3 regions of the Comamonas guangdongensis genome follow, and region 3 is predicted to be linked to each of the others. Evidence: predicted binding sites of a transcription regulator. Region 3 holds the regulator's gene; each other region holds the start of a gene.
What was found. The regulator sigma-54, encoded in region 3, starts transcription at its own class of promoters, with help from an activator protein. The targets are predictions, from matches to a motif close to TGGCANGNAANCTGCTTT.
Positions count from the first base shown of each region.

Region 1: a site for sigma-54 is predicted at 6,993-7,010, ahead of AB6724_RS13400 (isopenicillin N synthase family dioxygenase). Genes of this name have one in related genera too.
Region 2: a site for sigma-54 is predicted at 10,762-10,779, ahead of AB6724_RS17230 (BMP family protein). Genes of this name have one in related genera too.

Region 1 covers NZ_JBFYGN010000014.1:76,988-89,065, reverse strand. Annotated here, with positions in the region: gene AB6724_RS13435 (aminopeptidase) at 1-577, shown strand, start outside; gene AB6724_RS13430 (phosphoethanolamine transferase) at 644-2,326, shown strand; gene AB6724_RS13425 (ABC transporter permease) at 2,425-3,195, opposite strand; gene AB6724_RS13420 (ABC transporter ATP-binding protein) at 3,204-4,052, opposite strand; gene AB6724_RS13415 (ABC transporter substrate-binding protein) at 4,110-5,138, opposite strand; gene AB6724_RS13410 (nucleoside deaminase) at 5,192-5,692, opposite strand; gene AB6724_RS13405 (ABC transporter substrate-binding protein) at 5,706-6,722, opposite strand; gene AB6724_RS13400 (isopenicillin N synthase family dioxygenase) at 7,196-8,194, shown strand; gene AB6724_RS13395 (acyl-CoA-binding protein) at 8,306-8,560, opposite strand; gene AB6724_RS13390 (MarR family winged helix-turn-helix transcriptional regulator) at 8,757-9,281, shown strand; gene AB6724_RS13385 (MFS transporter) at 9,320-10,864, shown strand; gene AB6724_RS13380 (M20 aminoacylase family protein) at 10,971-12,078, opposite strand, start outside.
Region 2 covers NZ_JBFYGN010000023.1:19,121-31,198, forward strand. Annotated here, with positions in the region: gene tsaD (tRNA (adenosine(37)-N6)-threonylcarbamoyltransferase complex transferase subunit TsaD) at 1-209, opposite strand, end outside; gene AB6724_RS17180 (CBS domain-containing protein) at 325-774, opposite strand; gene AB6724_RS17185 (DUF937 domain-containing protein) at 929-1,615, opposite strand; gene AB6724_RS17190 (Bug family tripartite tricarboxylate transporter substrate binding protein) at 1,878-2,846, opposite strand; gene AB6724_RS17195 (hypothetical protein) at 2,885-3,604, opposite strand; gene AB6724_RS17200 (zinc-dependent alcohol dehydrogenase) at 3,601-4,650, opposite strand; gene AB6724_RS17205 (LysR substrate-binding domain-containing protein) at 4,782-5,729, shown strand; gene ybiB (DNA-binding protein YbiB) at 5,788-6,783, shown strand; gene cobA (uroporphyrinogen-III C-methyltransferase) at 6,795-7,586, shown strand; gene AB6724_RS17220 (acyl-CoA thioesterase) at 7,651-8,157, opposite strand; gene AB6724_RS17225 (BaiN/RdsA family NAD(P)/FAD-dependent oxidoreductase) at 8,290-9,528, shown strand; gene AB6724_RS17230 (BMP family protein) at 9,617-10,666, opposite strand; gene rpsU (30S ribosomal protein S21) at 11,173-11,385, shown strand; gene AB6724_RS17240 (GatB/YqeY domain-containing protein) at 11,502-11,948, shown strand.
Region 3 covers NZ_JBFYGN010000016.1:97,322-102,866, reverse strand. Annotated here, with positions in the region: gene lptA (lipopolysaccharide transport periplasmic protein LptA) at 1-649, shown strand, start outside; gene lptB (LPS export ABC transporter ATP-binding protein) at 646-1,428, shown strand; gene AB6724_RS14540 (RNA polymerase factor sigma-54) at 1,491-3,086, shown strand; gene AB6724_RS14535 (aspartyl/asparaginyl beta-hydroxylase domain-containing protein) at 3,249-4,169, opposite strand; gene AB6724_RS14530 (tRNA-binding protein) at 4,329-4,667, opposite strand; gene AB6724_RS14525 (THUMP domain-containing class I SAM-dependent RNA methyltransferase) at 4,827-5,545, shown strand, end outside.

The sequences.
Region 1 (12,078 bases), on a different contig from region 3:
CAGCGCCACACCGCTGTGGCTGCAGGCCCAGGCGAATGCAGCCACGCAAAAGCGCTGGCTGCAGGCCCAGCAGCGCAGAAAGCTCTGGCAGCAGCTGACCCGCGACACGCGCGAGCGCCTGCAGGCCCTCTACGGGCAAAACTCCGAAAAAAGCCCTGATGAAAAAGCGCTTGATGCCGGCAAAGCCCGCATCTTCAAGGACTTCCGCTTTGCCTATGCGGGCCTGCGCGCGCAATGGCTGCAGGCCGACGAGCCGCTGCTGACTACCGAAGCCCTGCGCCAGCAGTACTACGAGCGCCTGCAGCAGACCGATGACTGGGTGGCCCAGGCCAATAACGCCAGTTTCGGCGCCCTGGCCGCCTATGACGACTGGGTGCCGGCCATGACACAATGGTGGCAGCAGCTCCAGGGCGCCAGTCCGCCCACTCCCGCAGGCTGGCGCCGCTTCTATGCCCGGATGCGCGAGCTGGCAGCCATGGAGCCCGAGGCGCGCACCCGGCTGCTGTGCCAGCATGTGCCGGCCAATCAATCCCCGCCCCCGGCCTGCCTGGCACAGACCGGGGTTCCTGGGGATTGACAGTTTCAGAGTGTTTTAAGAAATCCCGCCCACACTTTCAGCTTACTTTCCATTTTGCCGTCTGCCTTGGCCATATCCGCTCTCACCTCACGCCTGAGTAAGCACCTGCTCCAACCCCGCACCCCTCAGTTCGTTGCCCTGTGCCTGGCCCTCTGGCTGACGCTCACGGCCAACTGGGCGCTGTGGCTGCGCCTGCCCACGCTGGACGGCTATCACGGCAGCCTGGCCCTGCTGGCCCTGCGCACCCTGCCGCTGATACTGGGAGCGATTCTGCTGATCACCAGCCTGTTCGCCTGGCCGCGCTGGATGAAGCCCTTCTGGATCGCTCTGCTGCTGATCTCGGCCAGCTCCCAGTACTTCATGGTGTCCTACGGCACCATCATGGATCAGGGCATGATCCACAACATACTGCAGACCGATGTGCGCGAAAGCTCGGACCTGTTCAATCCCAAGTTGCTGGCCGAGCTGCTGCTGATCGCCATACTGCCTGCCATCTGGCTGTGGAAGACGCCCATCAGGGGCACGGGCCAGGCCTGGCGCAATGTGCTGCGCACCCTGCTGCTGCTGGCGGGCGCCGTCGCGCTGGTGGCCGCCTCCGTCGGCGTCTCGTACAAGGAGCTGGCGCCCGTGGTGCGCAACAATCTGTGGTTGCGCTTCATGATCAATCCCGTCAACCCCGTGCTGTCCGCGGTCGGCGTGTTGCTGGACCCGGTCCTCAACAAGCCCCGGCCTTTTGTCAGCATCACGGGTGGCGCAGCCCTGGGCAGCTCCTATGCGACGGCCCAGAAACCGCCGCTGCTGGTACTGGTCGTGGGCGAGACCGCGCGCGCCAAGAACTTCAGCCTCAACGGCTATGAACGCGACACCAATCCCGAGCTTGCCAGGCAAGAGGTGCTGAGCTGGCGCAATGCTCACTCCTGCGGCACCAGCACGCGCGAATCCGTGCCCTGCATGTTCTCCAACCTGGGCCGCGAGGGCTTTTACGGCTCCAAGGTCGAGCATGACAACCTTCTCGACGTGCTGCAGGCCGCGGGTCTGGCCGTGCTTTGGGTGGACAACCAGGCGGGCTGCAAAGGCGTGTGCAAGCGCGTGCCATTCGCGGACACGGCCGACAGCGTGAACAGCCCCGCAGGCAAGGCCTTGTGCGCCGCCGACGGCGAGTGCCTGGACGGCATGCTGCTCAGCGGCCTGGAGGAGCGCATCGCCAAGCTCGACCCCGCACGCCGCGCCAAGGGCCTGGTGCTCGTCATGCACCAGATGGGCAGCCATGGGCCCGCCTATTACAAGCGCTCCACGCCCGATCTCAAGGCCTTCAAGCCCGAGTGCGAGACCAATGCCTTGTCCAGCTGCCCCCAGCAGAACGTGGTCAATGTCTATGACAACTCGATCCGCTACACCGACCACTTCCTGAGCCAGACCATAGACTGGCTCAAGGCCCAGCAGAGCCAGTACGAAACCGGCATGTTCTACATGTCCGACCATGGCGAATCGCTGGGCGAGATGGGCATCTACCTGCACGGCATGCCTTATGCGATGGCGCCCGAGGATCAGAAACATGTGCCCATGATCGCCTGGCTGGGCACCCTGGGCGCGCGCACCCATCTGGACCAGAGCTGCCTGAACAAGACGCTGGACCAGCCCGTCTCGCATGACAACCTGTTCCACACGGTACTGGGTCTGATGAACGTCACCTCCCCAACCTACAAACAACCTCTGGATGCACTTGCCAGCTGCCGCGCAGCCAGCTAGGCATTGGTTGCCAAGCACAAAAAGGCCTGCCGGATTAATGGTCCAGCAGGCCTTTTGCCATTGCAGTTTCTGTGCTGGAAGCTATCAAAAGCAGTGCATCACTCGCCCTGGGAGCCGCGGCGCGCCCAGCCCGTGGTGTGCTTTTCGAGCAGGTTGAACAGCTCGTACATCACCATGGCCATGGCCCCCACCACGATCAGCCCCGCAAAGGCCAGACCCATCTGCATGGAAGATCCGGCCGAGACCAGCAGATAGCCGATGCCCTCGTTGGCAGCCGTCATCTCGCTGACCGTGGTGCCCACAAAGGCCAGCGTGATCGCGACCTTGAGCGAGCCGTAGAAATACGGCAGGGAACGCGGCAGGCCGACCTTGATCAGCACATCCCAGCGCTTGGCGCCCAGCACGCGCAGCACGTCTTCGAGTTCGGGCTCCAGCGTGGCCAGACCCGTGGCGATGTTGACCATGATGGGGAAAAAGCTGATCAGAAAGGCCGTGAGAATTGCCGGTCCTGCGCCGATGCCGAACCAGACCACCAGAATCGGCACGAATGCGGCCTTGGGCAGGGCGTTGAAAGCCGTCATCAGCGGATAGAAGGCCGCATAGGCCAGGCGCGAGGAGCCGATCAGAAAGCCCAGCAGCACACCCACTGCAATTGCCAGCACAAAGCCCGCCATGGTCACCCAGTAGGTGCGCCAGGCATGCATGGCAATCGTGCCCGCAAACTCATAGAGTTGGTGGCCTATGGCCCAGGGGCTGGGGAAGATGAATTCCGAAACGCCGAGGCCCGAGCAGATGATCTGCCAGAGCAGGACGATCAGCAGCAATAGCAGCCAGGGAGCCCAGCGCTCGGCGGTTTTTTGATGTTTCATGATGCGCCTTATTGAGGAATGGCGGCGGCGGTGTCGGTGCCGCTCTTGCGCAGGGCGCCGATATGGCCGCGCAGCTCGTAGACGATGTCCGAGAACTCGGGCGTGTAGGTGACCTCGAGGTCACGCGGGCGCGGCAGGTCGATATCGCGGCGCACCACGAAGCGGCCCGGGCTTTTGCTCATCACATAGACGGTATCGGCCAGGAACACGCTCTCGCGCAGATCGTGCGTGACCAGGATCACATTGAACTTCTGCTCGGCCTGCAGGTCGCGCAGAATGCACCACAGCTCTTCGCGCGTGAAGGCGTCGAGCGCGCCAAAGGGCTCGTCGAGCAGCAGCATCTGCGGCTCGTGAATCAAGGCGCGGCAGATGCTGGCGCGCTGCTGCATGCCGCCCGAAAGCTGCCAGGGAAATTTGCGCTCATAGCCCGCCAGTCCGACCTTGCCCAGCAGCTCGACGGCCCGCGCCTCGTATTCCTTGCGCTTTTGCTTGAACCGGGAACGGTGCGGCTCCACGATCTCCAGCGGCAGCAGCACATTGTCCAGCGTGCTGCGCCAGGGCAGCAGCGAGGACGACTGGAAGGCCATGCCCGAGATCTTGAGCGGCCCGGTCACGCGCTGGCCATCGACCGTGATGCGGCCCATGGACGGCATCTTCAGGCCCGTGGTGAGCTTCATGAAAGTGGACTTGCCGCAGCCCGAGGGACCGACGATGGCGATGAACTCGCCGCGCTGCACCCTGAGGTCTATGGCCTCCACCGCAAAGTGGTTGGCCTGCAGCAGCTCTTCGTTATAGGCCAGCCAGACGTCCTTGAATTCGACGAAGGGCCGGGCAGCTTCTGTATCTGATGATTTCATAAAAGCAGGCTTTAGCGCTTGTCTCACAAGCGCATCCAGCTATCAATCAATGAGCAATTACTTCTTGGGGAAGACGTCGAGTTCCGCCACGGGCGGCAGGAAGCGGCCGCTCCAGAGCGTCTCGGGGTTCACGCGTGTCTTGGTCGCGTAGACGTCCGAGACCTGGGAGGCCATCAGCGCCATGCGCGCGGGGCTGACCTGGCCAAAGCCTTCGGCGCGCGCATCGGCGGTGTTGATCACCGTGTCGATCGCCAGCTGCAAACGGCGGGTTTCGAGCGCCGTGTTGACGATGCCGTCGCGCTCCTTCACATAGGCGATGGCGGCACCGGGGTTGGCCATGACTTCCTTGGCGCCCTTGCTGAAGGCCTTTAGGAAGGCGCGCACGGCCTCGGGGTTCTCGCGCACCAGCCTGGCGCTGGCGATGATGGCGTTGCCATAGAGCTTGACGCCGTTGTCGGCAAACGGCATGACCGTCACCTCGGCGACCTTGACGCCACGCGCCTCCAGGTTCAGCAGCGAGGTAAAGGTAAAGCCCGTGATGACATCGATATCGCCGCGCACCAGCATGGTCTCGCGCAGCGGCGGGTCCATGGTGGTCCATTGCACGTCGCCGACCTGGTTGGCCTTGGCAAACAGCGGGAAACCGCGCCGGCCCGCATCAAACACCGGCGCACCCAGCTTTTTGCCCGTCAGATCCGCCGGCTTGGCAATGCCACTCTTCTTGAGCGCCATGACCGAGGCCGGCGTGTTGTTGTAGACCATCATCACGGCCACGGGCTTGTCCTTGACATCGGGGTTGTTGGCATGAAACTCCATGAGCGCGGCCAGGTCGGCAAAGCCCATGTCGTAAGAGCCCGATGCCACGCGCTGAATCGCGCCGCCGGAGCCGCTGCCGGCGTCCACCGCCACATTCAGACCCGCAGCCTGGAAATAGCCTTTGGCGACAGGCTGCAGAAACAGCGCCGCAGGCCCTTCAAAACGCCAGTCGAGCTGGAATTTGATGGGTGTGGCGGCAAAGGCCGCCGTGGCGCTGGCAAAACTGCCCAGGGCCAGAACGGATTGCAGGAACAGGCGCTTGGTTTGCATGGTGGCTTCCCTCTCTCTATGTCAATGAATTGCGGTTGAACACGTGCCGGCGCTCAGACCTTCCAGGCGCCCTGGTGCGAGCTGCTGGCCTCTTCGATCAGGGCCGGCCCGATGCATTCGATGGCGTGCGAAGCGGCCCGGAACACATCGCGGCAGGACAGCTCGGCATCCTTCTGATCGAATCGCTCGCCGCGGAACACGCGCAACCGCTCGGCGTCGATGCCATAGACCACGCGGCCGATGGCGGACCAGAAGATCGCACCCGCGCACATCACGCAGGGCTCGGCAGACGAGTACAGCGTGGCGACGGCCAGTTCATCGCGTGAATGCAGAGGGCTGGCCAGGCGGATGGCGGACAGCTCGGCATGGGCCGTGCAATCGCCGCTCTCGCCGTTGGCATTGCTGGCCTGGGCCAGCACGCGCCCGTCGGCAGCCACGATCAGCGCGCCAAACGGCCGGTTGCCGCGCTCGCGCGCCGTATCCGCGAGCGCAATGGCTTCGCGCAAATAACGGCCATCGGCGTCATTCAAGGCCTGGGCTTGAGGCAAGGACATGGCTGGCTCCTCCTCAGGCCTTGAGCATGCGCGCCGACCTGGCGGGCAGCATGCTGCTGTTGAACAGTGCATCGGCAGATGGCGCGGTCTTGAGCTCAAAGGTCTGCACCACGCTGTCCAGCTGCTGCTCCAGCAAGCGCTTGCTGAAGTCGCCCAGTCCATGGCTTTTTGTGTCTGCCGCGGCCACATACTGGGCGGTGATGGACCAGCGCTCCAGCTCCAGTTTCTCGTCGAGAATCGGTTCGCGCTGGCGCACGGCGGCAATGCCTGCTGCGGGGTTGGCAAGGCATTCCACGATCGCGCGGTTGGTGGCGCGCAGGAAAGCGGCCACGACCTGCGGCTTCTCGGCGATCAGCTGGCTGGACGCGAGGATCGCATTGCCATACAGATGAACGCCTGCGTCGCTGTAGCGCAGTATGGAAAGCTCCTCGGGCTTGAGGCGCGCAAACAGCGATACCGCCGAGTCATGGAAATAAGTGGCGGCATCCACATCGCCGCGCACCATGACGTTGTCGCGGGCCGAGAACTCCGTCGTCGACCAGGCAAACAGATCGGCGGGCAGGTTCCTGCGCCGCGCCACCATGGGCCAGGCACGGCGCGTGGACTCCACGGCCGCTGCAGCCACCTTCTTGCCCTTGAGACTTGCGAAATCCGAAGTGATGCCCCGGTCCTTGCGCCCGATGATCACAAAGGGCGCGCGGTTGTAGTACTGGTAGACGGCCTGTAAGCGCGGCGTGCCGGCGTTCTGCGCATTGAACTCGATCAGCGAGCTGATATCGCCCAGTCCCAGCTGGTAGGCGCCGCTGGCGATGCGGGTGATGGAGGCCACCGAGCCCGATCCCACATCCAGGCTCACATCCAGCCCTTCTTCGCGGTAATAGCCGTTTTGCTGCGCCAGAAAGAACGGCGCCGTCTGGCCGTTGACGCGGAAATCCAGCGTGAATTTCAGCGGAGTCAGCGACTTGCCCTGGGCATGAACCCAGGGTGCGCTGCAAAGAGGCAGGGCAGCAAGAAAATGGCGACGTTGCATGGTGGAACTCTCAGGTCTCTGGCGGCGAAGGATCCAGCAGCGACAGCCACTGGCAGGACTTGAGCAATTTCCGGGCACTGCACGCAGATGCAGGCTGAACGCTTCTACTCGTTCAACCATCTAGCAATTGGCGTGCCTGCTTTTGGCTGCACCTTGCCGGGTATCGACAAGGTGCATGCAAGCAGGGGAAATGCATGGCTTTATGCACGGCGACGCACCAGATTGAGGCCATGCACCAAAACCAAGAGCGCCGGCGTCTCGCCAGCCGGCTGGCACGTTGTTTGCTGCACTCAAATCAAGAGTAGAAGCGTTCAGCACGGTGCCCTGACCAGCCCTTGGTCAGCAGCTTCGCGGGTCATTGCTCTTGAAGTGGGTGCGGCAGCAGGCCGCGCCTGGTATCCACACTTCAGATGCCCGCTGCTCCGCACCTACTGGCAAAGCCGGTGTCTGAAGTCATTGCAAGAGAGAGCTTTATGCAGAGCATGACCAGCCACGCTTACGGCCTTGGCGAACTGAACAAGGAAGCCCGCATGGGCGGGCAAGGCGCAGAAACCTCGGCGCGCGAAGTTCGCGTCATAGACATCAGCGACTTCGAGCAGCGCAAGCAGGAGATTGCCGAGCAGATCTGGAACGCCTCGACGGACATCGGCTTCTTCCAGGTCTGCGGCCATGGCATTGCCCAGGCCGATATCGATGCGGCATTCGGGCGCGCCGAGCAATTCTTCGCCCTGCCCTCCGAAACCAAGGCGCAATGGCCGCTGGCGCGCAATGCGGGCTGGGAACACAAGGCGCAAATTCGCCCATCCACCCGAACGCCAGATCAAAAGGAGTCCTATCAGGTCACACGCCCGCGCATGGAGGGCCTGTGGCCCAGCGAGCAAGAACTGCCCGGCTTCAAGCAGGCCACGCTGGCCTTCGAGCGCCAATGCTGGCAGGTGGGCATGCAGCTGCTGTCATGCTTTGCCTACAAGCTGGGCTTTGATGAGGAGTTCTTCACGCGTGCGCATGACCCCGCGGCCGGCAGCTACCAGAGCACGCTGCGCATGCTGCATTACTTTGCCGTGGACCCGGCACTCCAGGACGAAATAGGCCTGTGGCGGGCGGGCGCACATACGGACTTCGACTGCCTGACGCTGTTGTTCCAGCGCGCCGGCCAGGGCGGCCTGCAGGTGCTGCCCGGCAAGGAGGCCGAGGCCCAGCAATGGACGCCCGTGGAACCTGTGGACGGTGTCATCACCTGCAATATCGGCGACATGCTGACACGCTGGAGCGACGACCAGTTGCCCAGCAATTTCCATCGCGTGCGCAACCCTCAGCCCCATGAATACCAGGGTGCGCGCTACAGCCTGGCCTTCTTCTGCCAGGCCAATGAGGATGCGGTGATCGAAGGGCCGGCCAAAAAATATCCGCCCATCACCGGGGCGGAATATCTGCGCCAGCGCATCAGCGCCAATTTCTCGAACCAGTATTGAGCCTCTGCGCGGCTGCGCCAGTTTCCAGCGTCCCAGTCTTTGGCGCGGCCTGGATTGAAACGACAAGGCCCCGGAGCCCGGGGCCTTGTCGGCGATCAGGAGTGGCGCTGATCAGCGCAGCGACTCGATGAGATCGATGTACTGTTGCTTGGCCTCATCCAGCGTCGTGCCTTCCAGCTTGGCCCAGGCATCCCACTTGGCGCGGGCCACCATGTCGGTGAAGCTGGGCTTCTTGGTCTCGTTGTCGCCCTCGGTGGCCTGCTTGTACAGCGCGTAGATCTTCAGCAAGGTGGCGTTGTCGGGACGCTCGCTGATCGAGGTGGAGTTCTTGACGGCGGCTTCGAAATTGGCGTTCAGATCGGACATGGATAGGTCTCCGGGTTTATAGATATCCCGGCCAGTGTAGCGAAAAAACCCATAAATTAGAACGATCGTTCTTTTTTTCTCACAACCCCAACGCTGCCCTCGTTGCGACCCCTTTCTGCGCAGGGTCTAGCGGCTCCTACAGACGATTTGATTTCAAAAGATATAATTTCATCTGAAATCAAATCGAAAGCACGCCATGAGTCTGGATTCACGCCTGGAGCGAATCTTGGCCGGCAAGCCGGCCCGCCACCGGGATGCGGTCGCCGCCTCCCGCCTGCTGCTGCATACCGCCACCCTGCTGGAGCGCCGCGTGGACGAGGCCCTGGCGCCGTTTGCGGTGCATATGCGCGAATACCTGGCTCTGCACCTGCTGTCCGACAGCGTGCACGAGCCTCTGCGCCCCTCCGACCTCAGCGTGTCGCTGGACGCCACGCGCACCCAGGTCACGCGCCTGCTCGACGGGCTGGAGAAAAAAGGCCTGCTGGTGCGCAGCCAGGACGCACAGGACCGGCGCAGCCTGCAGCTGGCGCTGACGCCGGCCGGAACGCAGCTGCTGCAGCGCTGCGTGCCCACGGTGCAGCAGGTCTATCTGCAGACCTGGGCCGGCCTGGGCGAGCAGGCCACGCGCGTGCTGCAGCAGCAGCTGCGCCAGGTGCACAGCGGCCTGCAGGAGCAGGAGACCGCGGACCAAACCGGCGCCAGCGCCACAACCAAGGCTTGACGGATCTGCGCCAAGCCCTCTGAATCCATAACTGCCCCATGAAAGCCCAGCGCTGGCAAGCGTTCATGCACCGTCGCAAGCAGTGGCTGCTGATGTGGCTGCTCGGCGCCATGGTGGGCATGGAGTTCCTCGAGAACGGCATGTTCGTCTTCGGCTCCTCGCACATCCTGGGCGGCATAGGCGTGGCGCCGCGCGAATTTGCGCAGGTGCAGGCCGCCTACGCCATAGGCAGCATGCTCATGATTGCGCTGCAGCAATGGCTGACGCGCCATTTCGGCTACCGCCACTATCTGCTGATCGCCCTGCTGCTCTATGGCGTCGGCGACCTGGCCTCGGCCAACGCCACCAATCTGGCGGAGCTCACCACGGCCCGCCTGGTGCAGGGCATGGGCGGCGGCGCCTTCTTCATCAGCACGCGGGTGCTGATCCCGCTGCTGTTCTCCGTCCAGCAGCGCCCCAAGGCCGTGCGCATCTACATGCTGAGCATCTTCAGCGTGGGCGCCATCGCCCCGGTGCTCTCGGCCTGGCTGGTGGACAACTGGGGCTGGCGCTGGGTGTTCTGGAGCGTGCTGCCCCTGGTGGGCCTGCTGGCTTTGGGGGTGCGCTGGCTGTTGCCGCGCCATCTGGGCCGCAGCCACACGCCGGTGCACTTTTCCGTGGCGCCCGTGCTGATGTTCGTGCTGGCCGTGGGCTGCGTGCAGTGGAGCTTTTCCGAGGCCCGCTACGAGCTGTTCGACCGGCCCGAGCGCCTGATCCTGGTGGTACTGACCGGCGTGCTGCTGCTGGGCCTGTTCGGCCTGCACCAGTGGAAACACGACGAGCCGCTGCTGCATCTGCGCGACCTCACGCATCCGGGCTTTCTCGTGGGCATATCCCTGTATGCGCTGTACTACTTCGTGATCAATTTCAGCAACTACCTGTTTCCGCAGTTCGCCGAACAGGGGCTGGGCATTCCGCTGCTCACCACGGGCTGGCTCAACAGCTTTTCCGCGGCCATCAGCCTCGTGGTCGCCATCTTCTACATCCGGTATGCGGGCAAGGTGAGCAACAAGCGCGCCATGATGATGACGGGCTGCACGGCCATGGCACTGGCCTGCTGGTGGATGAGCAAGATCGCGCCGGATGCGCCCGTGAGCGCGCTGCTCGGAGCGCTGGTCGTCAAGGGCTTCTTCGGTGTGCTCATGGTGCTGCCCGTGGCCGCGCTGACCTTTCGCGCGCTGGGCGACAAGCTGTTCGCCAAGGGCTACCAGAGCAAGAACATCATGCGCCAGATGATGGCCTCGTTCGCCTCGGCCGTGGCCGCCGTGGCGCTGCAGGACAGTCAGTTCACCGAATACACCGAGCTCATGGGCCGCGTCACGCCCGGCAACCAGACCGCCGTGGCGTGGCTCACTCAGCTGCAGGCCAGATTCGAGGGCCTGGGCTATGCGGCCGGCCAGGCCCATGGCGCCGCACTCGCGGAACTGAGCAATGTGGTCCACCACCAGGCTTTCTTCATGGCCTGCCAGAACCTGTATCAGTGGCTGGCCCTGGTCGCCGCGCTGGCGGCCGTGGTGGTCAGCGTGCAGCGGCACCTGAAGTAGCCCCGCAGCCACTGGCTCCCGCCAAGCCAGGACAGCGAGCAAGGGCCGCCCCGCAGCGAGGCTGTCGCCCCCCTCCCGAAGAGAGAGGGGGAAGGCGCGCAGCGCCTCAGGGGGTGGAGTTCAGCCACCTTTGCGCCAGCTTGACCCAGAAGGTGGCGCCCAGAGGAATCAGCTCATCGTTGAAGTCGTAGCTGGGGTTGTGCAGCGTGCAGGGTCCGCCGCCATGGCCCAGGGCGCGGTGGTCGCCATCACCGTTGGCGATGAAGCAATAGGCGCCGGGCTTTTCGAGCAGCATGAAGGCGAAGTCCTCGGCGCCCATGGACGGCTCCTGGGGCACGACGCCTGCATCGCCCAGGATCTCGCGCATGACCTGCTGGGCAAACTCGGCTTCAGGGGCGCTGTTGATGGTGGGCGGATAGTTGCGCACGAACTCGAACTCGCAGCGCGCGCCATGGGCCGCGCAGATGGACTCGCTGACCTGCTGCATGCGCTGCTCGATCAGGTCCAGTACCTCCAGCGTGAAGGTCCGCACCGTGCCCTGCAGCTCCACGCTGTCGGGCACCACATTGGTGGCCTCGCCCGCATGGACCATGGTGACCGAGACCACGCCGGCCTCTATGGGCTTGACGTTGCGGCTGACGATGGTCTGCAGGGCCATGATGAGCTGGGCCGCCACGGGCACGGGGTCGATCACCATATGCGGCATGGCCGCATGGCCGCCCTTGCCGCGTACCACGATCTTGAACTCGTTGCTGGAGGCCATGGCCGGCCCGGCGCCCACGGCCATGGTGCCGGCCTTCATGCCGGGCCAGTTGTGCATGCCAAACACGGCCTGCATGGGAAACTGCGTGAACAGCCCGTCCTTGACCATTTCGCGCGCGCCGCCGCCGCCTTCCTCGGCGGGCTGGAAGATGGCGTAGACCGTGCCCTCAAAGCTGTCGCGGTGGGCCGCCAGATACTGGGCCGCCGCCAGCAGCATGGCCGTATGGCCGTCATGGCCGCAGGCATGCATCTTGCCCGCATGGCGGCTCGCATGCTCAAAGGTGTTGAACTCCTGCATGGGCAGAGCATCCATGTCGGCACGCAGGCCTATGGCGCGGCCGCTCTTGCCGCCGTCGCGGCCGTGGATGATGCCCACCACCCCGGTCTTGCCCAGGCCCCGGTGCATGGCTATGCCCCATTCGCTCAGCTTGGCCGCAACCAGATCCGAGGTG
Region 2 (12,078 bases), on a different contig from region 3:
AGCACCTTCTCGGTCAGCGGCAGCACGCGGCGGATATGGTCGCGGCTGGCCAGCTCGGGCACTACGCCGCCATAGGCGCGGTGCATCTCGATCTGGCTGTGCAGCGCATGACTCAGCAAGGCGGGTACGCCCTGCCCGTCCGGTGTGCGCACCAGGGCCACGCCGGTTTCATCGCAAGAGGATTCGATTCCCAGGATCAGCAAACTCATGGCCGCAAGTGTAGAACCTGCAGCCCGCAAACGCAGAAATAGCGGGCATTGGCCCTGCCCGCCTTTCGTCTACTTGGCGCCCTTCATCTACTATCGTATCGATAGCTGCTGGCGCTCAGCCTATCTGCCTGGTACCGGAAATATAGTGTTCCAGCTGCTGAATCGTGAACTGCTGCTCCGAAATGATTTCCTTGACGATGTCGCCGATCGAGATCAGGCCCAGCAGCTGGCGCTGCGCATTGACCACCGGCAGGTGGCGGATGCGGTTGCTGGTCATCAGCGACATGCACTCCTCGCTGGTCTGGTGCGGCAGCACGCAGTGCACCTTGCGCGTCATGACCTCGCTGACCTCGGTGTTGGCCGAGCTGCGGCCCTGCAGGGCTATCTTGCGCGCGTAGTCGCGCTCGGTCACGATGCCCGCAATCGCGCCGTCTTCCAGCACCATCAGCGCGCCTATGCTTTTGTCGGCCATGAGCTGCAGCGCAGCCAGCATGGTGTCGGAGGGGGCAACGCTGTGAATGGCGCTAGTGCCTTTGGCGCGCAGGATATCGGCTACGGTCGTCATCAGGTCCTCCTTTCGGGATCGGCAAATCATGCACCACTGCATGATGGCTGAAACCAGTGTGAGTAGCTGGCTGCCTTGCGGCAATCAGGCGATGCCCGCATGCAGATGTGGGAAAGGCAGCCGAAGCTGCCTTGATGCTGTCATCAAATGACAATCAGCGTCGTCCGCCGAGCAGGCTGCCGCCGAGCTTGAGCAGGTCGCCCATGTCCAGCTTGCCGTCGCCGTTCTGGTCCAGCAGGCTGCCCAGAATTCCGCCCGCCGCTCCTCCTTGGGCCTGAATCTGGCTGTGCTCCTGGCCCAGCGCATTGCCCAGATCGCCGGCCTCCATGCCCTGGGTCTGCACGCGCTTGGCCAGAAAAGACATGACGAGGGGAGCCAGCATGGCCATCAGCTGGCCCGCATTGGACCCCAGGCCCGTGGCCTGGCCCAGCTGGGACTCGGCCTGCTGCTGGTTGCCGCCGAAGATATGGCCGAGTATGGAGCCGCCATCCACCTGAGAGGCATTGGCGCCACCTGCCGCAGCTGCGCCGCCCAGCACCGAGCTCAGGATGCCACCCAGGCCGCCGCCGCCCGCTCCGCCGAGCAAGCCACCCAGCAGCCCCCCCAGATCCAGGGCGCCGCTGCTACTGCTATGGTCGCGCTGCAGCGCGCCGAGCAGGTCTGCGGCTCCTTGCGGCTGCGCGGCGTTCTGGCCCAGCGCGCCAAACAGCATGGGCAGGGCCACGCCCACGGCCTGCTCGGCCTGAGCGGAATCGATGCCCAATTGCTGCGCCAGCCCTTGCATGGGTTCGCCCTGCAGCTGGCCCATCAGTTCGTCGGTCATAGATGCGTTGCCGGTCATGTCGGATGCTCCTCAAAAACAGCGCACATGGTACGCGCGCTCCGTGTCCCGAAATGTGATCAATGTTCATCCACAGCACAAGTCCCTCTCGTGCTATAGACCATTGTGCGGGGCGGCCGTGGAGGTTCATGAAGTCTCTCTTTTTCTAATGGACGGGGCTCGCGGCAGAGTCCTGCCGTTGTCAAGCCGATGACAGCGGCATCCGCCGCAGCAACGGGGACGCTGTGTAGGATCCCGGCGCCTCAGATCGCGCCGGCCGCACTCATTCGAGGCGGATGTTCTTTTGCGTGATCAGCTTGCCGTAGATGCGTGCATCGTTTTCGATGCGCCTGGCCAGCGAGGCGGCACTGGTATCGTCAATGCGCCAGCCCTGAGCCAGCAGCTTGCTGCGAATGTCGGGAGCATGAAGAATCTTCTCCAGGGCCGCGGCCAGCTTGGCGCGATGCTCGGCAGGCATGGAGGCCGGTGCCATGACCGCATTCCAGACTTCGATGTCCACATTGCCGGCACCGATCTCGGGCATGGCCGGTACGCCGGGCGCCAGGGGGCTGCGCTTGCTGGAACTCACGGCCAGAGCAGCCAGCTTGCCGGACTGGACCAGGGGCATGACGGTGGAGGCCGGCAGCAAGGCCATCTGCACCTGATCGCCCATCAAGGCGTTGACCACAGCCGGGCCGCCGTTATAGGGCACATGCTGCAGATTCAGGCCCATGGCTTCCTTGATCAGCTCCACGCCCAGGTGACCGCCGGATCCCGTTCCCACCGAACCGTAGTTGCCCTGAGCTCCCGTCTTGAGCGCCTTGAAATAAGCCTCGGCATTCGCGGCCATGGACTTGGGAGCCACCAGCACCAGAGGCGCCGAGCCGATCATGGCCAGCGGCGCGAGGTCCTTGACCGGGTCGTAGGGCAGCTTGCTGTAGAGGAACTTGGAGCTGGTCAGCGGGCCGTTGCCGATCACGCCTATGGTATGGCCGTCGCTGGCCTTGGCCACGGCGTCGGCGCCGATATTGCCGCTGGCGCCCCCCTTGTTCTCAACCACCACGGGCTGCCCCAGGGCCTTGGTCAGGGGCTCGGCCAGCAAACGGGCCTGCACGTCGGGCGAGGAGCCGCTGGCATAGCCGACGATCAGACGTATGGGACGGGTGGGCCAGTCGGCCTTGCCCTGGGCCTGAGCCGACAGGGGCAGACAGGCGGCGGCGCACAGCAGCAGGGCAGCCCGGCGCACGGGCATGGTTTTTTTTGTCATCTTTATGTCTCCAGAATCTCGGATCAACAATCGGCGTATCCAGCCATCAGTTCCATCAATGGCGGCAGGCGTCCGCTGGCGGGCAGGGCAAGCTGCGAACGGTATACCCGGGTTTGCAGGGCAAACGCCTGCTGCGTCGGCTTTTCGAGGTGATGCGCCTGCATTCGGTCGGCCCACCATTGGGCACCCTGGGCGCATGTCGGTCCGTCCAGATGCTCGGCCAGCATGACCACCGTGACTTCCCCTTGAGCCTGCTCGGCAATGCGCTCCCCGCCAACGGGGTAGTACAAAGAGCGTTCGACGGGCGCCGCGCCCGCGGTGACACGCAGCAGCAGCCGCTGTTGCACCGCCTGGCCCGCCCAGCGGGCTGCCTGTGCGGCCCAGGCCTGCACGTCGGTGGTGACGGCCTTGAGCGTCGTCAGCGCCGCACCGCAGGACACTCCTGCCTGCACCTGCAGCCTGCAGGGCCTGCGCATAAAGGCACTCAGGCGCGGCCTCATGCGCGCCGACCAGGGGGTGGGATTGGCGATCACATCCGCATACTCGGCAGAGTCCAGGGCCGCCAGCGACTCCAGGCCGTAAAGCGTGAAGTACCCGGATGCGCCGACATAGCGGTAGCCGTAGACAAAGCCAGGCAGGCCCACGCGCTCGGGAACATGCTCGAAGGCATGCCAAGCCTCGTATTCTGCGCGAGCCTCGGGGCGGTCGATATCGTTCCACAAGGCCAGAAAAGCGGCGCTCATGATGCCCGCCCCGCCCGGGGTTGAATCAGCACCTTGCTCGCCAGGCGCGCGCGCGCCAGATCAAACCCCTGCCGGGCCTGCTCCAGCGGCACACGGTGGGTGATCATGAGGCGCAGCTGATCCTGATGGGTTTGCATGAATTCAACGACCTCCAGCCAGCAACGCTCGGGCGTGCGATAGGAGCCACGCAGCTGCTGGTGACGTCGCACCAGGGCCGTCAGGTCCAGCGCCACAGGGGCTGAATGAATGCTGGCAATCACCAGAACACCATGGGTCTTGAGCGCACGCAGGGCCGGTGCCAGCACGGCCGCCGCCCCCGTGGCTTCGATCACCACATCAAAGAGAGCATCTTGCGTATACGCGGCAAGGGCTTCGTCGATGTCCTGCCCCTCGAAGTCCAGCAAATCCTCGAACCCCATGGAGCGCAAAACCTCGAGCCGCGCGGCATCGCCATGACCGGCAACCACCACCTGGGAGGCGCCCGCGGCACGGGCAAACAGTGCAATGCCCTGACCGATATTGCCGGGACCCAGGATCAGCACCCGATCGCCGGGCTGCACATTGCCCGTGCGCACGGCCTCGAAACTCACCGACAGAGGCTCGGCCAATGCGGCAACCTCGGGGTCCACGCCATGCGGAATCGGCACGCAATTGCGCAGGGGTACGGCCACATACTCGGCAAAGCCGCCATGGCGCATGACGCCGATACCGCGGCGCGTGGTGCAGGCATCGAAGTCGCCCGCGCTGCAGCTGGAGCAGCGGCCGCAGGTAACAGAAGGCCGCACTGCCACCAACTGCCCCAGAGGCAGATGCTCGGCACCCTCGCCTCTGGCCACGATCTCGCCGCTGAACTCATGGCCCACGGTCACCGGCAGCGCAGCCTCAAGGAAGTGATAGCTCGCCGTCCAGGCATCGATATGCAGATCCGTGCCGCAGACTCCCGTGGAATGGACCCGCAGCAGCACCTCGCCTGCGGCAGGTGACGGCATTTCGACCTCGCGGAGGTTCAGTCCCTTGGCGGACACGGTTTTTTGCAAGGCTTGCATGAGACAGGCAATGCATGCCTGGACATGCATCTCAAAACGAACAAGACCGGCAGTGTTGCCTTGCTTAATTCATATATCCAACACCGAATTGATATAAAAATCATACTTTTAGAATATGGATAAATTCAGCCATGGAACTAAGACATCTGCGCTACTTCGTGGCGGTGGCCGAGCAGGGCAACGTCAGCCGAGCGGCCCGCAAGCTATTCATCGCCCAGCCGCCGCTGTCTCAGCAGCTCAAGCAACTCGAGGACGAAGTCGGCACACAGCTCTTCATCCGCCTGCCGCGCGGTATGCAGCTCACCGCCGCGGGCGAGTCGCTACTGGAAGATGCGCGCGCCATATTGGCGCGCGCCGAGCAGGCACCGCTGCGGGCACGCGAGCGCGAACGCAGCAGCCAGACCGTGCTGCGCCTGGGGCTGGTGCCCTCGACCATGCAGTCGCTGCTACCCGGTTTGCTGCAGGCCGTGGCACAGGCCGGCTGGGAGGTGCAGATCGAGGCCCGCGAAATGATTTCCTCCCAGCAACAGCGGGCCTTGCGTCAGGGGGAACTGGAACTCGGCTTTGCCCGCCCCGGCCACAAGGAAGCCGACGAACTGGAAATAGCCGGCATCGATGATCCCTATTGCCTGGCCGTTCCGGCCTCACACCCGCTGGCCGGAGGCAGCGGAATGCTGGATCTGCAGGCTGCCGTGCATCAGCCCTTTGTCGGCTTCACGCGCTATCAGGACACCGACTACTTTGACCGCACGGTCGCGCTGTGCGCCGAGGCCGGCTTCACGCCGCTGATACGCCACGAGGCCGGTCAGCTGGTGAATGTTCTGGCACTCGTGGCCTGCGGTTTGGGCGTGGCCATAGTGCCGGCATCGTTCGCGATGTTCTACCAGGAGCAGATCGTGTTCCGCCCTCTTCAGGCTTCGCGTCAAGTCAGCCGCCTGGCCGTCCTGGCCTCTGCCGAGGCCCTGAGGAACAACCGCATGCTGGGCCTTGTCGCTGAGCTTGCGCAATCCCAGCTGCAAGCCCTGGCAGCGCGGCTGACGCAGCAAGGTAGAACGGCAGGCGGACCGCAGCCGGTTTGATTTATATAACCAAATCGTCTGACAACCGATGGTTTTTATGGCGACAATTGCGTGAATCATGAGCATCAGCCACTACATCAAGGAAATCGGTCGCGGCAGCAAGGGCGCGCGCTCTCTGACGCGGGCCCAGGCCTGTGAGCTGATGGGGCTGTTGCTCGACGGCCGGGTCAGCGATCTGGAGCTGGGCGGCTTTTGCATCGCCATGCGCTTCAAGGGCGAAAGCGCCGACGAGCTCGCGGGCTTTCTCGACGCCACGCTGCAGCGCCTGCCAGCCTGGCCACAGGACGGTTCGGCCGGGCCCGTGGTCGTCATCCCCAGCTACAACGGGGCCCGCAAACTGGCCAATCTCACGCCGCTGCTCGCGGGCCTGCTGGCCCGCCAGGGCCTGGCCGTGCTGGTGCATGGCTGCGATACCGAAAGCCGACGCGTAGGCACACAAGCTGTATGGCAGGAGCTGGGCTGGAAGGTCATAGAGCGCCCCATGGCTCTGGAGCCCGGCGACATGGCCTGGATGCGGACCCGCCATCTGCTTGCGCCGCTGGAGCGGCTGCTGCAGCTGCGCCGCCAGATGGGACTGCGCAACCCGGCCCACAGCCTGGTCAAACTGCTGGACCCCATGCAGGGACCGGATCTGCGGCGCTGCGGCCTGGTGCTGGCCAGCTACACCCATCCGGCCTATGCCGAGTCCATGGCCCAGACCCTGGCTTTGCGCGGCACCAGCGCCCTGCTGCTGCGCGGCAGCGAGGGCGAGGCCGTGGCCCCGCCCCACAGGGAACCCGCCAGCATGGGCTTGATTGCGGGCCGGATCTGCTTCGAGCGCTCCGCCGTCCACAGCAGCCAGCTGGCCGACGACGGCGACAATACTGCGCCCGAACAGGACCTGGACGCCGCACAGACGGCCCGGCTGATTGAAGACATGCTGGCCGGCCGGCGTCCCGTACCCGCGCCGATTGTCGCGCAGATCCAGCAGATACTGGCCCTGCATGCGGCCATGCAAAACCCCGGCGCGCAGACTCACGCAGATCTGCAAGCGCTGCACCGCAACCCCGATTGAAGAGCACTCCCATGTCCGCCCTTTCCACGAATTCCCGCCCTCAGGGCAGTTGCACCCTGGTCGGCGCCGGGCCCGGCGATCCGGAGCTGCTCACCCTCAAGGCCGCCAAGGCCATCGCGGCCGCCAGCGTGCTGTTTGTGGACGACCTGGTCAGCGATGCCATCGTCGCCCATGCGGCGCCCACGGCACGCGTCGTCTATGTGGGCAAGCGCGGCGGCTGCAAGAGCACGCCCCAGGCCTTTATCGAAAAGCTGATGATCGCCGCCGTGCATGAGGGCGAGCAGGTGGTGCGCCTCAAGGGCGGCGACCCCTTCATCTTCGGTCGCGGAGGCGAGGAGGTCGAGCATCTGCGCGAAGCCGGCATCGAGGTGAGCGTGGTCAACGGCATCACCTCGGGCCTGGCCGGCCTGAGCAGCCTGGGCGCGCCTCTGACCCACCGCGACCGCGCCCATGGCGTGATCTTCATGACCGGCCATGCCAAGCCCGGCGACAGCGGCCCCGACTGGCGCCAGATCGCCACGACCGCCCATGCGGCCAAGCTGACCCTGGTGATCTATATGGGCGTCAGCGGCGTGCAGCGCATCAGCGACGAGCTGCTCGCCGGCCTGCCCGGCAGCACGCCCGTGGCCGTGATCCAGCACGCCAGCCTGCCCCAGCAGCGCCATGCGCTGACCTGCCTCCAGGACCTGCCGCAGTGCATTGCCGAGCAAAAGCTGGGCAGCCCCAGCATCATCGTGGTCGGCGACGTGGTGCGCGGCATTGCCGCCTGGCAGACGCAGCAGGGGCAGCGCATCGCGGCCTGAGCCTGCAAAAAACAAGGCCGCAGATGCGGCCTTGTTTCTTCTAGGGCGAGCCGTTCTATGGGCTTCAGGCAGTGGGCGCGATATTGGCGCTGGTCGTGACGCGGATCTGAGCAAAGCGCTCGGCCATGTCCTTGCGCAGCTGTTTGCGGATCAGGGCCGCCTGCCAGCGGCGCTTTTCATCCTCGGTCTGCGGCTGCAGCAGGGGCACGGGCACGGGCTTCTTGTTGTCATCCACGGCCACCATGGTGAAAAAGCAGCTGTTCACATGGCGCACCACCTGGCTGCGGATGTCCTCGGCCACCACCTTGATGCCGATTTCCATCGACGACTTGCCCGTGTAGTTCACGCTGGCCAGGAAGGTCACCAGCTCGCCCACATGGATGGGCTGCAGAAACATCACCTGGTCCACGCTCAGCGTCACCACATAACGGCCCGCGTAGCGGCTGGCGCAGGCATAGGCGACCTGGTCCAGCTGCTTCAAGATGGCGCCGCCGTGCACATTGCCGGAGAAATTGGCCATGTCGGGCGACATGAGCACGGTCATGCTGAGCTGATGCGATGGGATATTCATGGCCGCGATTCTAGAAATTTGCGGCTCTGGGCGAAAATAAGCGCTCTTTTGTCCCCCACGGGGACCCGTATTCAGCGCCGACGCCTGCACGCCGGCCGATTTTTCTGCTGCTCTCCTGCCGTGAATTCCTCCATGTTTGACGCCATCATCATCGGCGCCGGTGCTGCCGGCCTGTTCTGCGCCGCCCAGGCGGGCCAGCGCGGGCTCAAGGTGCTGCTCATCGACCATGCGGCCAAGGTGGCGGAGAAGATCCGCATCTCGGGCGGCGGCCGCTGCAACTTCACCAACCGCGATCTGGACGTGCGCGCGCCGCACAAGCATTTCGTGGGGCAGAACCCGCAGTTCTGCCGCTCGGCGCTGTCGCGCTTCACGCCCGCCGATTTCATCGCGCTGATGGACAAGCACGGCATTGCCCACCATGAAAAGCACAAGGGCCAGCTGTTTGCCGACCGCTCGGCCGAGGACATCATCGCCATGCTGCTGGCCGAATGCGCCGACGGCGGCGTCCAGCACTGGCAGCCCTGCCAGGTCAAAAGCATAGACGTATCCCCCTCCGGCTCCGACGGCGGCGAGAGCTATCAGATCGAGACCGAGCGCGGCAGGGTTCAGACCCCGAACCTGGTGATCGCCAGCGGCGGCCTGAGCATTCCCAAGATAGGCGCCAGCGACTTCGGCTATCGTCTGGCCCAGCAGTTCCGGCTGCCACTGGTGGAGCGCACGCCGGGCCTGGTGCCGCTGACCTTCGATGGCGCCTCCTGGCAGCCCTATGCGGAACTGGCCGGCCTGGCCCTGCCCGTAGAGATCAGCACCGGCAGCAAGAAAGAGCGCGTGAGCTTTCACGAGGACCTGCTGTTCACCCACCGCGGCCTCTCGGGCCCGGCCGTGCTGCAGATTTCCAGCTACTGGAAGCCCGGCACGCCGCTGCAGATCAATCTGCTGCCCGGCGTGGACATGGCCCAGGTGCTGAGCGAAGCCAAGCTGCATTCGCGCAAGCTGGTCGCAAACGAACTGGCCGCGCATCTGCCCGCGCGCCTGGCCGATGCCTGGGTGGCGCGGATGCCGGAGCTGCAGCGGCCCATCAACGAGGCCGGCGACAAGGCCCTGCTGCGGCTGGCCGAGCGGCTCATGCGCTGGGAAATCACGCCCACGGGCACCGAGGGCTATAAAAAGGCCGAGGTCACGCTGGGCGGCGTGGACACCAAGGTCTTGTCCCAGCAGAGCATGGAGTGCAAGACCCAGCCCGGCCTGTTCTTCATCGGCGAGGTGGTGGACATCACGGGCTGGCTGGGCGGCTACAACTTCCAGTGGGCCTGGGCCAGCGCCCATGCCTGCGCCCAGGCCATGGCCGAAAAGCAGTCAAACCTGCCTTAAGTGACCGCAAACAAGGCGATATCCGCCCTGAAAAAAGGATGGCTGGGCCAGCCTTTTTCGTGCCTGTCACCTGAAGCCGCCTCTGAAATCAGGCAGAGAACTCCTGGCCTTCATAGTGCTCCGGCACTTTGAGCTGCCCCGAGGCGATGGCGGCTGACGCCCTGGCCACGCGCTCGCGCACACCGGCCGCCACGCCCTGGCCCAGGGTCAGACGCACGGCAGCCGGGTCACTCAGACCGATCCTGCGAATACCCGGGCCGGGCGTGCCGCGCTCTTGCATGTCCTTGACGGCCAGAAACGCGCCAATGCCCACATCGGCCCAGGCGGATGCGACAAACACCTGCGGGTCCACCGTGGTCCAGTCGATCACATTGCCGATCTGGCGCGCGCCCGTCTCGCGGCAGGCCTGGGTCACGCCATCGCGGCCGGAGTTGAGCATGGTGAAGATCACATCGGCACCGGCGGCCATCTGGGCCCTGGCAATGCGGTGCGACAAGGCGTTGTCGTCCTGGTCGCCCGAGAAATTCGTCAGCAGCTTGACCCTGGCATCGGTATCGCGCACGCCGGCCGCATAGGCCGCACGCCCCTTGAGCCCCGGCGGCACGCGGATGCCCGACATATGGCCGACCACGCCGGTCTGGGTGGTCAGCGCCGCCAGCACACCGGCCAGATAGGCCGACTCCTCCTGCAGCACGTCGTAGCTGCAAAGATTCGCGCCCTGCACGGCTCCCTGAGTCACGACAAACTGGATCCGGGGAAAGCGCGCCGCGACCTCGGCCGCGGCCTGATTGTTCTGCCCGCCATGGGCAATCACCAGTTGCGCGCCCTGCTCGGCCAGTTGCGTGAGAGCCGGCTCCAGCAACTCCTTCCTGGGTGCCATGCCGTCGAGAAAACGGGTCTGCACGCCCAGCTCCTGGCGCGCTTTTTCCAGACCGCGCCAGCCGGCCTCCATAAAGCCCTTGTCGCTGCGCGAGCCCGCAAACAGACCGCCCACCACCAAGGGGCTGGCGGGCGCAGCAGCCCCGGAAATTCCGGCCCTGCCGGCACAAGCCGTGAGTGCCAGCAAGCTGGGTACGGCGACGGCCGAAGCCATCCATTGACGACGCGAAACAAATGACCGATGCACAGAACTGGACAAGATGGAAGCTCCTTGAACACAGAAAAACCGCCCCGCGCACTGGCACGAGGCCACCTGTTTCTTGACTTCGATCATGAAACAAGGCCTTCAAACTGTATGCAATTTCCGTGCACACAATCCTCCCCAAAAACCCCAGAGCCGCCTTCTGACGGCATGGCGTTTGGGCAGCACCGCCCTCTTGCATTTCGCCCCCCGGCCCGCCGGCCGACCTGACCCGCATTGCGAGCCCACAGTCCCAGAATACGGCGCACAATAGCGGCGCATGAATGCGGCGCCTCCTTGAGCGCCTGGCTGGTAGCGACAAGGCCGCGCCACTTTGGCCAGCCTCGGATCGCATCACGATCTGATTTAGCCGCGCCGCAACTCTTGGTCTATAATGCTCGACTTTGCTGGCATTACTCCGTCGGCCATACTAGTTACAAAGTGGCGGGGAAACCGCTGTTCATGGCTCTCAGGCCCGATCTTCCCGAGAACCCGCTGTCAGCACAGATATATCTGGAAATTAAATGACTACCATTCGCGTCAAAGAAAACGAGCCCTATGAAGTTGCCCTGCGCCGCTTCAAGCGCACCATCGAAAAGCTGGGTCTGCTGACCGATCTGCGTGCTCGCGAGTTCTACGAAAAGCCCACAGCCGAGCGCAAGCGCAAGAAGGCTGCTGCCGTGAAGCGCCACTACAAGCGCGTTCGCAGCATGCAACTGCCCAAGAAGCTGTACTAATTCGTTAGGACAGACGGCCGTCAAACGCCGCAAACCCGCGCTCGGGACGCCAGGCGCGGGTTTTTTGTTTTCTGGCCACTGCGATACGCAGTGACCTCTCACTGAAGGAGAGAGCTATGAGCTTGAAAGCCCAGATTACCGAAGACATGAAGACTGCCATGCGTGCCAAGGACAGTGCACGCCTGGGCACCATCCGCCTGCTGCAGGCCGCGATGAAGCAAAAGGAAGTGGATGAGCGCGTGGAGCTCGACGACGCGGCCGTGATTGCCATCGTCGACAAGCTGATCAAGCAGCGCAAGGACTCCATCGCCGCCTTTGAGAGCGCCAACCGCCAGGATCTGGCCGATGTGGAAAAAGCCGAAGTCGAAGTGCTCAAGGTCTACCTGCCCGAGCGCATGAGCGAGGCCGAGATCACCGCCGCCGTGCAGGCCATCGTGGCCGAAGTCGGCGCCAGCGGCCCCGGCGACATGGGCAAGGTCATGGGCGCGGTCAAGTCCCAGCTGGCCGGAAAGGCCGACATGGGCCTGGTCTCCGCGGCCGTCAAGGCCGCGCTGAGCAAGTAAGCGGCCCGCACCGTGCATTCCCGTCAAGGCGCCTGCGGGCGCCTTTTTCATGGCCATGAATTTTGATAGCCCGTAGCGCGCGATGGTTCATGGTTTCAGATGGATATAAACCCGAAACCAAGCATGAACG
Region 3 (5,545 bases):
ACGACTTTTTCCTCTTGTGCTGGCCTGCGCTCTGGCGGCAGCGACCGGCATGGCCCACGCCGAAAAGGCCGACAGCGCCAAACCCATGAACATCGAGGCCGATGCGCTGCGCCACGATGAGCTCAAGCAGACCAGCGTGTTCACCGGCAATGTGGTGATGACCAAGGGCACCATCGTGCTGCGCGGCACCCAGCTGGATGTGCGCCAGGACGCCGAAGGCTATCAGTACGGCGTGATCGTGGCCGAGCCCGGCAAGCGCGCCTTCTTCCGCCAAAAGCGTGACACCCTGCCCGGCCAGCCCGAGGAATTCATCGAAGGCGAAGGCGAGACCATCGATTACGACGGCAAGGCCGACATCGTCAAATTCATCCGCCGCGGCGAGATGCGCCGCTACCGCGGCGGCCAGCTCAGCGACCAGGTCACGGGCTCCATCATCGTCTACAACAACATCACCGACATCTACACCGTGGACGGCCAGAAGACCAGCGGCGGCCTGCCCAGCTCGTCCGTGGGCCAGGGCGGTCGCGTGCGCGCCATCATGGCGCCCAAGGACGGCACGCCCGGAGCCCAGCCCAAGCCGGCGACTCCGGCCACGCCGCTGCGCCAGAGCATGACCCTGGGCGGTGACAAAGGCGACGAGAAGAAATGAGCGCCTCCGGTTTTCCCAACAGCCGCAGCGGCGAATCCGACAGCCGTCTCGAAGCCAAGCATCTGGCCAAGTCCTATGGCAGCCGCAAGGTGGTCAAGGACGTATCGCTGTCCGTGCAAAAAGGCGAGGTCGTGGGCCTGCTCGGCCCCAACGGCGCCGGCAAGACCACCTCGTTCTACATGATCGTGGGCCTGGTGCGCAGCGACGGCGGCGATATCTTCATCGACGGCCATTCGGTGGGCAATATGCCTATCCACCAGCGCTCGCGCCTGGGCCTGTCCTATCTGCCGCAGGAGGCCTCGATCTTCCGCAAGCTCAGCGTGGAAGACAATGTGCGCGCCGTGCTGGAGCTGCAAAAAGACGAGCAGGACAAGGCCTTGAGCCGCGACGAGGTTGAGCAGCGTCTAACCAGCCTGCTGCAGGAGCTGCGCGTCGACCATCTGCGCCAGTCGCCCGCGCTGGCGCTGTCCGGCGGCGAGCGCCGTCGCGTGGAAATCGCGCGTGCCCTGGCCACGCAGCCGCGCTTCATTCTGCTGGACGAGCCTTTTGCCGGCATCGACCCGATTGCCGTGATCGAGATCCAGCGCATCATCGGCTTTCTCAAGGAGCGCGGCATAGGCGTGCTCATCACCGACCATAACGTGCGCGAGACGCTGGGCATCTGCGACCACGCGTTCATCATCAGCGACGGCCATGTGCTGGCCGAAGGCACGCCCGAGGAGATCGTGGAGAACGCCGATGTGCGCCGCGTTTATCTGGGCGAGCACTTCCGCATGTAAGAGCCCCGTATGCCTGCACGCCATTCCGCTTTCATCGTTGTGCCAATGCGGGAGGTTTGCTCTTGAAGCCAGGCCTGTCGCTACGCGTTTCGCAGCATCTGTCGCTCACGCCCCAGCTGCAGCAATCCATTCAGCTGCTGCAGCTGTCCACGCTGGAGTTGGCGCAGGAAGTCGAGCAGATGCTGATCGACAACCCGTTTCTCGAGCAGGCCGGCGACGAGGGCGATGCGGGCGGCGACGCTCCTGCCGAGATAGCGGCTGGCGCTGCCGAAGCCAGTGCTCCCGAGGTGTTTTCGTCGGAAAAGGAAGTGGCAACTGCGCAGACAGCTTCCGAATCCGTAGCGGAAACCGCGGCGCCCGAGACTCCCGAAACCCTGAATTGGGAGGCCGAGGGCCTCGACGGCCAGGACGGCGAATGGGGGGGCGAGGCCAGCAGCGAATGGGAGGCGGCCGGCAGCTCCACGCGCAACCGCGAGGGCGACGATGAAACCGACGCCATAGACCTGGCCCGCGGCCACGAGAGCCTGACCGAATTTCTGCACCGCCAGGCGCTGAGCCTGCATCTGGGGGCCGAGGACTGTGCGGCCCTGCGCTTTCTCATCGAGTCGCTGAGCGACGACGGCTATCTCGAAGACTCGCTGGCCGAACTGGCCCGGAGCCTGGCTGGCGAGGACCTGGAGGAGCGCGAGGAGCTGGAGCAGCGCTTTGCGATTGCGCTCAGGCTGCTGCAAAGCCTGGAGCCCGTGGGCGTGGGCGCGCGTGACCTGGCCGAATGCCTGCAGCTGCAGCTGCGCGAGCTGATCCGCAGCGCCGAGGACGAGGGCACGACCGAGGCGCGCATGAACCAGCTGCTGCTGGCCCGTTCCATCTGCGCCCAGCCCATGGACCTGCTGGCGCGGCGCGATCTGCGCAAGCTCGCCAGCCTGTGCGGCGCACGCGAGGAACAGCTGCGCGAAGCCATGGCCTTGATTGCACGCCTGGAGCCGCGCCCGGGCCGGCGCTTTGCCGACGTGGAGCGCCAGATCGTCGTGCCCGATGTCATCGTGCGCCCGGTGCGCGCCGGCTCGGGTCGCATGGATTTCGCCGTGCAGCTCAACCCCGACGTCATGCCCAAGCTCAAGGTGCACGATGTCTATGCGGGCGTGCTGCGCCGCCACAAGAGCAGCGAAGGCCATGCGGTGCTGCAGCAGCAGCTGCAGGAGGCGCGCTGGTTCATCAAGAACATCCAGCAACGCTTCGACACCATATTGCGCGTCTCCGAAGCCATCGTGGAGCGGCAGAAGAACTTCTTCGTGCATGGCGAGTTGGCCATGCGCCCGCTGGTGCTGCGCGATATCGCCGACACTCTGGGCCTGCACGAATCCACCATCAGCCGCGTGACCACGGCCAAGTACATGGCCACGCCCCAGGGCACCTTCGAGCTCAAGTACTTCTTCGGCTCGGGCCTGGGTACGGAAACCGGCGGCAGCGCCTCGAGCACGGCCGTGCGCGCACTGATCAAGCAGTTTGTCGATGCCGAAGATCCGAAAAAGCCGCTATCGGATGCCAAGCTGGCCGATATGCTCAAGGAGCAGGGCATAGAGTGCGCGCGCCGCACCGTGGCCAAATACCGCGAGCAGCTCAAGATTCCGACCACCACGCTGCGCAAGGCGCTGTAGCGAATTCAAAAAACAAAAAGCCGTTGAATACATCAGCGGCTTTTTGGTTGGGGCATACGGCCTGATGAAGCAAGCCCCAAGTGAGAGACAGCGAGCAAGAGCCGCCTCGCGGCGAGGCTGTCGTCCCCCTTGGGGGAAGGCGCAAAGCGCCTCAGGGGGTTATCAAGAAACCATCCACCAGATAAACCAGACCAGCACGCCGATCATCAGTCCGAACTTGAGAATCTTGTAGAAGGTCGGATTCCAGTCGCGGAAGGCGCGGCGGTATTTGCCCGCGTAGAACGAGATCTTGAACAGCTTGCTGATCATGCCGCGCGGGTCGCCCTCGTTGTTGGGCGAGCTGGCCGCGGCCACCACGTTCTTGCCCAGCCAGTGGTTGAGCCACTGGGCAAAGCCGTTGGTCATGGGACGCTCCACGTCGCAGAACAGCACGATGCGGTTGCCTTCGCTGCGGTTCTCGGCCCAGTGCATATAGGTCTCGTCGAAGATCACGCCCTCGCCCTCGCGCCAGCTATAGGGCTGGCCGTCCACCTCGATCATGCAGCGGTCGTCGTTGGGGGCTAGCACGGCCAGGTGGTAGCGCAGCGAGCCCGCGTAGGGGTCGCGGTGCAGATTGAGCTTGGCGCCCGGCGGCAGCTCGGCGAACATGGCCGCCTTCACGTTGGGAATGGACTGGACCAGGGCCGTGGTCTTGGGGCACAGCTCCATGGCCGAGGGGTGGGCGTCGCCATACCATTTGAGGTAGAAGCGCTTCCAGCCGGTCTTGAAGAAGGAGTTGAAGCCCGCATCGTCGTTGTTGGCCGCGGCCTTGATCTGCATGTTCTTCTGCAGATTGACGGCTTCCTCGCGGATCTCGCGCCAGTTGGCCTGCAGCGGCGCCAGCTCGGGGAAGGTGCTGGTGGGCAGGTAGGGCGTGCGCGGCACCTTGCTGAACATCAGCATGAAGACGTTGAACGGCGCGGTGAACGTCGAGTGGTCGAACAGCTGGCGCAGCACCTTGTGCCGCACCTTGCCGCGCAGGTGCATGTACAGCCCGCAGCCAAAGAAAAGCAGCACCAGTGCCAGGACGATGATTTTTGCCATAACTTCCAATTTTACCGGGGGGCTCGGAACGGGGCCATGGGGCAGATCAAACCGGCGTCGCTTGAGGGAGTATCGAGACGTCGACGATCTCCCCGCGCGGGTTGCTCGCGATGTGTATGGAGTGCGCTAGATGGCCCAGGCCACGGCACTGCCGCGCGCCTACAGCAGCCTAGTGCCCAGCGGCACATGTTGATCTGGCACGCATAGCGCCACATGGCCGTCGGCATTGTGAAAGCCGGTGACCAGGCATTCGCTCATCAAAGGACCGATCTGCTTTTTGGGAAAGTTCACCACGGCCACGACCAGGCGGCCGACCAGCTCCTCGGGCCGGTAGAGCTGGGTGATCTGGGCGCTGGACTTGCGCAGACCCAGTTCAGGGCCGAAGTCCACCTGCAGCTTGTAAGCGGGCTTGCGCGCTTCCTCGAACACCTCTGCCTGCACCACGCGGCCCACGCGCAGCTCCACCTTCATGAAGTCGTTCCAGCTGATTTCTTCCATGTCTTGTTGCTCCTTGGGCCCGCATCATGCCCGTGCCGCGGCGCCCATCTGTAGAGCAACGCTTGTCGTGCGCGGGCACTGGAAAAGGCCTAGCGCGTATGCTTACGCCCTGTCATGCGCGCCAAGCGCCTGCGCCGCCGCTGGCGCGCCCCTAGTTTTATGAACCAACTGCATTTGTTTCTGCCCTGCGCCGCCGGCGTCGAGGGCCTTCTGGCCGACGAGGTCCACGCCATCACCGGCGCCAGCGGGCAGGATCTGCTCGTGGGCCGGGGCGGCGTCATGCTGCGCGGCATGTGGCGCGATGCCATGCTGCTCAATCTGCACAGCCGTCTGGCCCAGCGCGTGCTGGTCGAGCTCTCGCACACCATGTACCGCAGCGAGAACGATCTGTACCGTGCAGCCAGCGAGGTGGCCTGGGAGATCTGGTTCACGCCCAAGGAAACCTTCAAGATCGAGGTGACGGCCCAGCACAGCCCGCTGACCAGCCTGAATTTTGCCGCGCTCAAGGTCAAGGACGCGATTGCCGACCGCTTCCGCGCCAAGCGCAACGGCGTGCGCCCCAGCGTGGAAACCCACCACCCCGATGTGCGCGTGCACCTGCACCTGACCACCGACGGCGCGACCCTCTATATCGACACTTCGGGCGAGGCGCTGTTCAAGCGCGGCTGGCGCGAGGACAAGGGCGATGCGCCGCTCAAGGAAACCCTGGCCGCCGCCATGATCGCGGCCTCGGGCTGGAACCCGCATGGCGACAACCCCCAGCCGCTGTACGACCCCTGCTGCGGCAGCGGCACCGTGGTGATCGAGGCCGCGCAGATCGCGCGCAGGATTCCGGCCGGCATTCTGCGCCGCTTTGCGTTCGAGAAGCTGGTGCCGTT